Linked DNA regions of Rubrivivax gelatinosus IL144. The protein of the gene in region 1 interacts with the protein of each later gene in a pairwise test. Links are inferred from orthologs where the notes say so. Each region holds a gene or a part of one and is shown on either strand. Other genes may lie near its edges.

Region 1 (4,932 bases):
TGGCGCACGCGCCCGGCGTCGACGCGCGGCTGCACGCCTCGGGCGCGCAGACGGCCTTCCGCTTCAACTCCTACGTCGGCCTGGCGGTCGCGGCGCGCATCGCCGGCGCCGACGGCGTGGCCTGGACGGCGCTGCTGGTGTCGCTGTGCGTACCGCTGTGCAACATCGCCGCGGTCTGGCCGCTGGCGCGCCACGGCGGCCACGGTTATGCCCGCGAGCTGGTGCGCAACCCGCTGATCCTGGCGACGGCCTCGGGGCTGGTGTTCAACCTGCTGGGGCTCCGGCTGCCCGAGCTGCTGTCCGGCGCGCTGAGCCGCGTCGGCTCGGCAGCGGTGCCGATCGGGCTGATGGCGGTCGGCGCCGGGCTGCAGTTCGGCGCCCTGCGCGAAGCGCCCCGGCTGGCCGCGGCGCTGCTGGCGATCCGCCATCTGGCGTTGCCGGCGCTGGCGCTGGCGCTGGTGATCACGCTGGACCTGCCGCCGGGCCAGCAGGCCATCGTCGTCGCCTTCGCCGCCCTGCCCACCGCGTCCAGCGCCTACGTGCTGGCGACGCGCATGGGCGGGCACGGCGGCTACGTCGCCGGCCTGGTGACGCTGTCGACGCTGGTCGCGATGGCCGGGCTGCCGCTGGCGCTGGCGGCGCTGGCCGCGCTGCGCTGAGCCAGCGCCCAGTCGACGTGCTCGGCGACGATTTCGCCGGCGGCGTCGCGCCCGGCGGCCAGTGCCGCGGCCAGCGCCGGGTCGTCGGCGGCGCGCAGGCTGTTGCCGGCGGCCACCGCCAGGTTGCGCCGCCAGCGTCGCCAGCCGATGCGGCGGATCGGGCTGCCTTCGGTGCGCTTCAGGAACTCGGTCTCGGTCCAGGCCCACAGCGAGAGCAGCGACGGCGCCGCCAGCTCGGGCCGCCAGTCGAAGTCGGGCACGGTCGCACGGCGCGCGTACTTGTTCCACGGGCAGGCCGTCTGGCAGTCGTCGCAGCCGTAGACACGCAGGCCGAGCGCCGGCCGCAGCTCGACGGGAACAGGGTCGTCGGTCTCGATCGTCAGATAGCTGATGCAGCGCCGCGCGTCGACGCGGTAGGGCGCGACGATGGCCTGCGTCGGGCAGGCGTCCAGGCAGGCCGTGCAGCTGCCGCAGTGCGGCGCCTCGGGCGCGGTGACCGGCAGCGCCAGGTCGACGTAGATCTCGCCGAGGAAGAAGGTGGAGCCGGCTTCGCGCGACAGCGTCAGCGTGTGCTTGCCGCGCCAGCCGATGCCGCTGCGCGAGGCGAGCTCGACCTCCAGCACCGGCGCCGAATCGACGAAGACGCGGTGGCCGAAGGGCCCGATCTCGGCCGCCAGCCGGTCGGCCAGGCGCTGCAGCCGGGTGCGCAGCACCTTGTGATAGTCGCGGCCGCGGGCGTAGACCGAGACCACGGCCTCGCCGGGTGTCGCGAGGCGGCGCCGTTCGGCATCGCGCCAGTCTTCGGCCAGGTCGCGCGGCAAGTAGTCCATGCGCGCGGTGATCACGCGCACCGTGCCCGGCACCAGTTCGGCCGGCCGCGCACGCTTCAACCCATGCGCCGCCATGTAGGCCATCGAGCCGTGGAAACCGGCCTCCAGCCAGGCCAGCAGGCCCGGTTCGGCGGATGCCAGGTCGATGTCGGCCACGCCGATCTGGGAGAATCCCACCTCATGCGCCCAGGTCCGCAGTCGTGCGAGCACGGAGGGCCCGTCGACGTGTCGTTCGGTTCGCATCCGACGATTCTAGAGAGCCGCCTCGTGGCCTGGCCTGACGAGGCCGCTTGTGCCGCCTGGGCCGCCGCGCTCGCCGCCCGGCCCGAACTCCGCGACGCCTACCTCGAACTCGATGGCCCGCTCGGCGCGGGCAAGACCACATTCGTGCGCCACCTGCTGCGCGCGCTCGGCGTCGCCGGGCGCATCAAGAGCCCCACCTACGCCGTCGTCGAGCCCTACGTCCTGCCGGACGGGCTGACGGTCTCGCACTTCGACTTCTACCGTTTCGACGACCCACGCGAGTGGGAGGACGCCGGGTTCCGCGACGTCTTCGCGCGCCCCGGCCTGAAGATCGCCGAATGGCCCGAGAAGGCGCGTGCCGTGCTGCCGCCGCCCGACCTGCGGCTGGCGATCGCGCCGCAGGACGACGATCGCCGCCTCGTCACCGTCGAGGCCTGCACCGCGCGCGGCCGCGCCTTGCTGGCATGAAGCGCCGCCAGCTCCTCGCCGGCGCCGGCCAGCTCGTGCTGCTGCTGGGTGCCCCGCAGATCGCCTGGGGCGCCGGCATCGTCGCGGTGCGTGTCTGGCCGGCGGCCGACTACACGCGCATGACGATCGAGTCCGACGGCGCGCTCGTCGCCCGGCACTTCGTCACCCAGGCCCCCGACCGCCTGGTCATCGACCTGGACGGCCTGGAACTCAGCCCGATGCTGCGCGACATCGTCGGCAAGGTCCGCCCCGACGACCCGTACATCGCCGGCGTGCGCGTCGGCCAGTTCCAGGCGCGTGTCGTGCGCTTGGTGCTCGACCTGAAGCAGCCGGTGGTGCCGCAGCAGTTCACGCTGGCGCCGGTGGCCGCCTACCAGCACCGGCTGGTGTTCGACCTCTACCCCAAGGCCGAGACCGACCCGCTGCTGGCGCTGATCCGCGAGAAGGAAGCCGCCGAACGCGAAGCCGCCAAGGCGGTGGAAGACGCGCTCGGCGAGCTGATCGCACGCGTCGACAAACCCGGCCTGCCGCAGCCGACCCGGCCCAAGCCGACGGTGCCGGTGCCGCCGCTGCAGACCCCGGCGCCCGAGAAGGAGACGCCGCCGACCGACGCCGAGCGCCGCCGCGTCGACCGATTGATCATCGTCGCGCTGGACCCCGGCCACGGCGGCGAGGACCCGGGCGCGATCGGCCCGACCGGGCTGCGCGAGAAGGACGTCGTGCTCGCCGTCGGCCTGGCGCTGCGCGAGAAGCTCAACGCCGTGCCCGGCATGCGCGTGATGATGACGCGCGACGCCGACTTCTTCGTGCCGCTGCACGAGCGCGTGCGCAAGGCCCAGCGCGTGCAGGCCGACCTGTTCGTGTCGATCCACGCCGACGCCTTCATGCGCCCCGAGGCGCGCGGGGCCAGCGTCTTCGCGCTGTCGACCAAGGGCGCGTCCAGCGCCGCCGCGCGCTGGATGGCGCAGCGCGAGAACGCCGCCGACCAGATCGGCGGCGTCAACGTCGCCAACGTGCGCGACGCCCAGGTGCGCCAGGCGCTGCTGGACATGAGCACGACGGCGCAGATCAAGGACAGCCTGAAGCTCGGCCGCGAAGTGCTGTCGCGGCTGGACCGCGTCGGCCGGCTGCACAAGCGCGACGTCGAGCAGGCCGGCTTCGCGGTGCTGAAGGCGCCGGACATCCCTTCGATCCTCGTCGAGACGGCCTTCATCTCGAACCCCGAGGAAGAAGGCCTGCTGCGCGAGGCCGACTACCGCGATCGCCTCGTCGACGCGCTGGCCACCGGCATACGCCGCTACTTCGCGAAGAACCCGCCGCTGGCGCGGCAGCGCACGCTCTGATTCAGGCCGCCTCGGGCCCCGCGCCCCGCGCCTTCCAGGCGCCGTAGAGCACGAACAGCCCGGGCACCAGGATCATCGACCAGATGATGGTGCTGAGGTTCTGCTTGACCCAGGGCAGGTTGCCGAACAGGTAGCCGGCGGTCGTCAGGCCGCCGATCCACAGCACCGCGCCGGTGACGTCGAACAGCGTGAACTTGCTGCGCGTCATCTGCGCGACGCCGGCGACGAAGGGCGCGAAGGTGCGCACGAAGGGCATGAAGCGCCCGGCGATCAGCGTAAATCCGCCGTAACGTTCGTAAAACGCGTGGGTGCGATCGAAAGCACTGCGATTGAAGAATCTCGACTGGTTCCAGCCGAACACACGCGGCCCGAGCGTGCGCCCGATCGTGTAGTTGCACTGGTTGCCCAGCACCGCCGCGGCGATCAGCAGCGCCATCGACAGCGGCAGGTTCATCAGCCCCACGCCACAGAGGGCGCCGACGACGAACAGCAGCGAGTCGCCGGGCAGGAAAGGCATCACCACGACGCCGGTCTCGACGAAGATCACCGCGAACAGCAGCGCGTAGACCCAGGTGCCGTAGTCCTGGACGAACGCCGACAGATGCAGATCGACATGGAGAACGAAGTCGATCAACCAATGCACGAGTTCCATGGCACGGGATTATCGACGGCTGGTTATGCTCGCTCCCGGATGGGAATCGAAATACAGCCGTCGACGGACATCGACAGCGCCGTTCGCCGCAGGCTGCTGCACACGGCGCTTCGCAACGCCACCCGCAGCGTCTGGATGCTGCTGGTGGCGATGCTGCTGGTGGCCGTACTGGGCTGGCTGGCCCAGCGCCCGCTGGCCGGCGCGCTGGCCGCCGCCGTCGGCGGCGTCGCGGCGCTGATGCGGCACTGGCTCGAACGCCGCCACGCCGAGCGCCCGCCCGAGACCGGGGCCGAGATGGCACGCGTCGTGCGCTGGCTCGACGCCACCGCCATCGCCGTCGGGCTGATGTGGGCGGTCTGCACCTTCGCCGTCTACCCCGCGCTCGGCGAGACGGCACGCACGCTGTACCTGGTGATGGTCTGCGGCTCGATCGCCTACTCGGCGCAGTTCATGGCCATGGCCGGGCGTTCCTTCGCCTGGCTGACGGCGCTGCAGGTCGGCGCGATCGTCGTCGTCAGCCTGGTGCTGGAGCCGGTGCGCTCGATCCCGCTGGCCGTCATCGCGCCGCTGTACGGGCTGGCGATGCTCAACGCCGCGCGCGAGCTGCGCACGACGATCACCGAGTCGCTGCGCCGCGGCCTGGAGGCCGAGGCCGTCAACGCCTCGCTGCAGCGCGCCAAGCAGGCCGCCGACGCCGCGAGCATCGCCAAGTCGCAGTTCCTGGCGACGATGAGCCA
Region 2 (5,018 bases), 2.0 Mb from region 1 along the record:
CGCACGCACTTCCCGCGCGCGCTGCTGGAGAAGCTGCCGCGGCTGAAGCTGATCTCGCAGACCGGGCGCGTGGGCCCGCACATCGACGTCGAGGCCTGCACGCGGCTGGGCATCGCGGTGGCCGAAGGCGTGGGCTCGCCGGTGGCGCCGGCCGAGCTGACCTGGGCGCTGATCATGGCCTCGATGCGCCGCCTGCCGCAGTACATCGGCAACCTCAAGCACGGCGCCTGGCAGCAGGCGGGGCTGAAGTCGGCCTCGATGCCGCCCAACTTCGGCCTGGGCATGGTGCTGCACGGCAAGACGCTGGGCGTCTGGGGCTACGGTCGCATCGGCCGCATGGTCGCCGGCTACGGCCGCGCCTTCGGCATGAAGGTGCTGGTCTGGGGCAGCGAGGAGTCGCGCGAGCACGCCGTCGCCGACGGCTACGTCGCCGCCGAGAGCCGCGAGGCCTTCTTCGAGGAATGCGACGTGCTCAGCATGCACCTGCGGCTGGGCGAGACGACCCGCGGCATGGTCAAGCTCGACGACCTGGCGCGCATGAAGCCGACGGCGCTGTTCGTCAACACCTCGCGCGCCGAGATCGTCGAGGAGAACGCGCTGGTCTCCGCGCTCAACAAGGGCCGCCCCGGCATGGCCGCGGTGGACGTCTTCGAGAGCGAACCCATCCTCCAGGGCCACCCCCTGCTGCGCCTGGAAAACGCCGTCTGCACGCCGCACATCGGCTACGTCGAACAGGACAGCTACGAGATCTACTTCGGCGCCGCGTTCGACAACGTCATCAACTTCGTCAACAACACCCCGACGAATATCGTCAACCCGGACGCCTTGAAGGTGCTGCGCTAACGCGAACAGCGAGCAGGCTCGGAATTCGTCCCCTCGGGGACAGACCGCCGAAGGCGGTCAGGGGCAGCCAACAGCGAGCCCGCCTTCCCCTCGGGGACAGACCGCCGAAGGCGGTCAGGGGGAGCGGCGGTGTTAACGCGCCTGACCGGATCCGGGTCTCCCGGTCCGGTCAGGTTGCCCCCCTCGGGGGGGCGGCCGCCAGGCGGCCGGGGGCACCATCACTTCGTGCCGAAGATCTTGTCGCCGGCGTCGCCGAGGCCGGGGATGATGTAGCCGTTCTCGTCCAGGTGGCTGTCGATCGCCGCCGTCCAGCAGCGCACGTCGGGGTGGGCGGTGTCCAGCGCCTTGATGCCCTCGGGCGCCGCCACCAGCACCAGCGCGCGGATGTCGGTGCAGCCGCGGCGCTTGAGCAGGTCGACGGTGGCGATCATCGAGCCGGCCGTGGCCAGCATCGGGTCGACGATCAGCGCGGTACGTTCGTCAAGGTGGCCGACGAAACGCTCGAAGTAGTGCTCGGGCTGCAGCGTCTCGTGGTTGCGCGACAGGCCGACGACGCTGACCTTGGCGTTGGGCACCATGTCGAGCACACCGTCGAGCATGCCGATGCCGGCACGCAGGATCGGCACCACCGTCACCTTGCGCCCGGCGATCTGCTCGATCGTCGCCGGGCCGCTCCAGCAGTCGATCTGGATCGGCTCCAGCGGGAAGTCGGCCGTCGCCTCATAGGCCAGCAGGCGCGCGATCTCGTTGGTCAGCTCGCGGAACTTCTTCGTCGAGATGTCTTTCTCGCGCAGCAGGCCGACCTTGTGGCGCACCAGCGGATGACGGACTTCGATGACAGGCATGTTGAAACTCGGAATTCGGTGATCCTGCCAGTGTAGCCAGTGGCCGCCGCCGCGAGCTTGCGGCAGGTGCAGGTGCTCAGCGGGTGCTGGTGCGCTGGCGCAGCGCCTCGTACAGGCAGATGCCGGCGGCGACCGAGACGTTCAGGCTCTCGACCGCACCCTGCATCGGGATGCTCACCAACTCGTCGCAGGTCTTGCGCGTCAGCTGGCGCATGCCGTGGCCCTCGGCGCCCAGCACCAGCGCCACCGGGCCGGCGAGGTCGACGTCGTAGATCGTCTTCGTCGCGTCGTCGGAGGTGCCGATGATGCGCAGGTCGCGCTCCTTCATCTCGCCCAGCGAGCGCGCGAGGTTGGTCACCATCAGGTAGGGCACGGTCTCGGCGGCGCCGCTGGCGACCTTGGCCACCGTCGCGTTCAGGCCCACCGCGTGGTCCTTGGGCGCGACGACGGCGCAGGCGCCGGCACCGTCGGCCACGCGCAGGCAGGCGCCCAGGTTGTGCGGGTCGGTGACGCCGTCGAGCACCAGCACCAGCGGCGCGCCGGCGGCGGCGTCGAGCGCGTCGTCCAGCGAGTGGGTCGGCGCCAGCGGCGTCACGCGCGCCACGACGCCCTGGTGGCGGCCGCTGCCGGCGAGCTGGGTCAGGCGCTCGCCGTCGCTGTCGACCAGCTTGGCACCGGCGGCTTCGGCCCGTTCGACGAACTGGCGCATGCGCGCGTCGCGGCGCGTCGCATCGACGTGGATTTCCTTGACCGACTGCGGCGCGGTCTTCAGCCGCACCGTCACGGCGTGGAAGCCGAACAGGACCTTGTTGCTCACGGGGTTCACCTGGGAAAGCGCCCGCCGAAGGGACGGCGGGACGAAGGCGCGCATCGTAGCCGCTCGCCCGCCGGCGAACCCCCATCGGCCTCAGTTCGACGCGTCGGGGAAACGTGTCAGCGTCTTCACGCCCGGCACCGGCGCCGTGCGTACGGTGTTCATGATGCCGGCCAGGAAGGTGTAGTAGCCGACGACGCCGGCGGTGTCGAGCACACCCTGCTCGCCGAAGCGCTTGAGCGTCGCTTCGTAGGTCTTGTCGGAGACGCGGCGGTTGCGCAGCAGCTCGTCGGTGAAGTCGTAGATGATGGCCTGGTCAGGCGTCAGCTCGGTCGGGCGGCGGCCTTCGGCAATCGCGTCGATGACCTCGGGCTTGATGCCCTGCTTGGCGGCGATCGTCACGTGGTAGGTCCACTCGTAGTCCTGGCTCCACGAGCGCGCGACCATCAGGATCACCATCTCCGACAGCGGCATGCCGATCGAGGCGTTGTAACGCAGGTAGCTGCCCATCGTGTGGGCGTTGGTCATCAGCTTCGGGCTGCGGATCAGCACCGAGAACGGGCCGAAGACCGGGTACTTGCGCGTCGCGAGGAACTCCTCGGCGGCGGCACGCTGGGCGTCGTTGTAGTCCTCCACCTTCACCGGCGGCATGCGTTCGGCGGCCACGGCCGGCACGGCGAAGGACAGCGCCGTGCCGGCGACAAGAGCGGCGCCGGCGATGGCGGCGAGCTGGGTGGTGTTCTTCTTCATGGGGGTGACTCCAGGTCCTCAGACAGCCGAACAGTCGGCGCACCCCAAGCGCAAAGCTCGTGCCACGCAAGAACATCGTCTTCGGCGACGAAATCCTGCGTTTTTCGCTGCAAAGCGCGCAACACGCTTCGCGCTGCGCAAACCGCTGCGCAGCGGGACGCTCAGCGCCCGATCAGCCCCAGCGACAGCAGCGCCGTCAGCGCGCCGATGAACACCGGCTGGTGGACCATGTAGAACGACAGCGACCAGCGCCCCAGCAGCGCCAGCGGTGCCAGCACGCGCGGCAGTGCGCCGGTCAGCCAGCCGCGGCGGCGGGCGAGCGCCCACTGCCCCGCCGCCAGCCCCCAGAGCATCACGCCCCACCAGGGCAGCAGCGGCACGTAGTCCTCGGTGACCGGCTTGTGCGTCACCAGGCCGACCCAGTTCGTCCAGCGCGTGTCGAAGAACGCGTGCTGCCAGACGAAAGGCAGCACGATGGCCACGGCACCCAGCGGCCACAACCAGCGCCCGAGCGGTGCGGCCAGCCGGGAGAGGATCAGCATCAGCGCGATGCCGTGCAGCACGCCGAAGCTGATCCAGCTGTGCGGGAACATCGTCGCCGAGCCGGCGCTGACCAGCAGCGCGCAGCCCGCCACCTGCGCCCAGCGGCGCCAGAAACGCGGCCAGCCCTGGCCGGCGTCGAGTGCCGCGGCCTGGCCGAGCCCGGCGCAGAACAGGAACAGGCTGACGATCGCCGTGCGCTGCAGCGTCCAGAACGCATCGCCGTAGAAGTCCTGGCGCGGGTCGAGCAGCCGGAAGTGGTTCAGGTCGAACGAGAAGTGGTAGGCCGCCATCCAGACGATGGCCAGGCCGCGCAGCGCGTCCAGGCGGTCGAAGCGTTCAGCACCCCGGCTCATGCCGTCTTCTCGTAAACGTCGGCGAAGCCCTGCCCGTCCCAGGCGTACAGCAGGTGCGCGGCGTGCAGGCAGGGCCCGGCACCGCGCGGGCGGAACAGGCCGACGCACTCGCCGCCGGCGTGGCGCACGCTGCGGTAGACGACGCCGTGCGAGCCGGCGGCGCGCAGCGCGGCGGCCAGCGCGCGCGAGGCGCCGTAGTCGCTGGCGGCGTAGACCGCGTCGTCGACGGCGCCGGGCGGGCGCAGGTCGTGCAGCCGGGCGTCGATCGGCACGTGGTACAGCCGCATCGGCAAATGCATCGCCGGCTGGCGCGTCGCGGCGAGGAAACGGGCGTGGTGGTAACGCGTCTCGGCGATCGCGGTCTCGCGTTCGCGCGCGGCGTAGAACACGCCCCAGCGGCCGTCGGAGAAGCGGCTGCCGTCCGGGTTGACGTGGGTGAAGGCGGCCATCACCGGCCCGCTGCCCGGACCGAAGACACGCTCGGCGCGCGGCACGCGTTCGACGTGGCCCAGTTCCTCGCGCAGGCGTTCGTTGGTCAGCGCCTCCAGCGCGTACAGCGCGTCGAAGTCCTCGGCGTCGGCGACGCGGTCGAACAGCGTCACCGACGGATAACGCGTCGGCACGATGCGACAGGCCTGCGTCCAGCGGACGCGGCGGACGTCGGGTGTGTTCAGGACCAGCCGCCGCCGCGCACGCCGTCGAGGTAGCGGCGCACGAAGTTGAGGTCGCCGACGTTGCCGGCCAGCATGCGCTGCAGCGCGCTGCGGCCGCCGAAGGCCTCGGCGCTGTTGGGCCGGCGAACCCAGGCGTCGGCCGCGGCCGGCTCGGGCAGCAGGATCTGCAGCGACTTGTAGATGCCGAGCAGGTTGG

Evidence for each region. The genes of interacting proteins can lie anywhere in the genome.
Region 2: the proteins of tsaE (region 1) and rlmB interact in binary tests that used the Escherichia coli proteins (3 or more experiments, as listed by UniProt). The link is inferred for Rubrivivax gelatinosus IL144 from one-to-one orthologs.

The regions. Positions count from the first base shown.
Region 1 is NC_017075.1:1,523,501-1,528,432, reverse strand. What follows is about bases 674-3,478. They hold tsaE (tRNA (adenosine(37)-N6)-threonylcarbamoyltransferase complex ATPase subunit type 1 TsaE), read left to right. Parts: upstream 674-1,756; coding sequence 1,757-2,200; downstream 2,201-3,478. Other genes in these bases: RGE_RS07265 (N-acetylmuramoyl-L-alanine amidase), read left to right, coding at 2,197-3,478; queG (tRNA epoxyqueuosine(34) reductase QueG), read right to left, coding at 674-1,732. Also shown: RGE_RS07280 (AEC family transporter), read left to right, coding at 1-659; more of queG, read right to left, coding at 572-673; more of RGE_RS07265, read left to right, coding at 3,479-3,543; RGE_RS07260 (DedA family protein), read right to left, coding at 3,545-4,195; RGE_RS07255 (ATP-binding protein), read left to right, coding at 4,235-4,932. UniProt on the Escherichia coli protein: Required for the formation of a threonylcarbamoyl group on adenosine at position 37 (t(6)A37) in tRNAs that read codons beginning with adenine.
Region 2 is NC_017075.1:3,499,889-3,504,906, forward strand. The notes cover bases 663-3,553. They hold rlmB (23S rRNA (guanosine(2251)-2'-O)-methyltransferase RlmB), read right to left. Parts: upstream 2,560-3,553; coding sequence 1,765-2,559; downstream 663-1,764. Other genes in these bases: RGE_RS15955 (D-2-hydroxyacid dehydrogenase family protein), read left to right, coding at 663-843; upp (uracil phosphoribosyltransferase), read right to left, coding at 1,062-1,688; RGE_RS15970 (carboxymuconolactone decarboxylase family protein), read right to left, coding at 2,596-3,252; RGE_RS15975 (DUF1624 domain-containing protein), read right to left, coding at 3,414-3,553. Outside these bases: more of RGE_RS15955, read left to right, coding at 1-662; more of RGE_RS15975, read right to left, coding at 3,554-4,148; RGE_RS15980 (RES family NAD+ phosphorylase), read right to left, coding at 4,145-4,771; RGE_RS15985 (MbcA/ParS/Xre antitoxin family protein), read right to left, coding at 4,819-5,018. UniProt on the Escherichia coli protein: Specifically methylates the ribose of guanosine 2251 in 23S rRNA.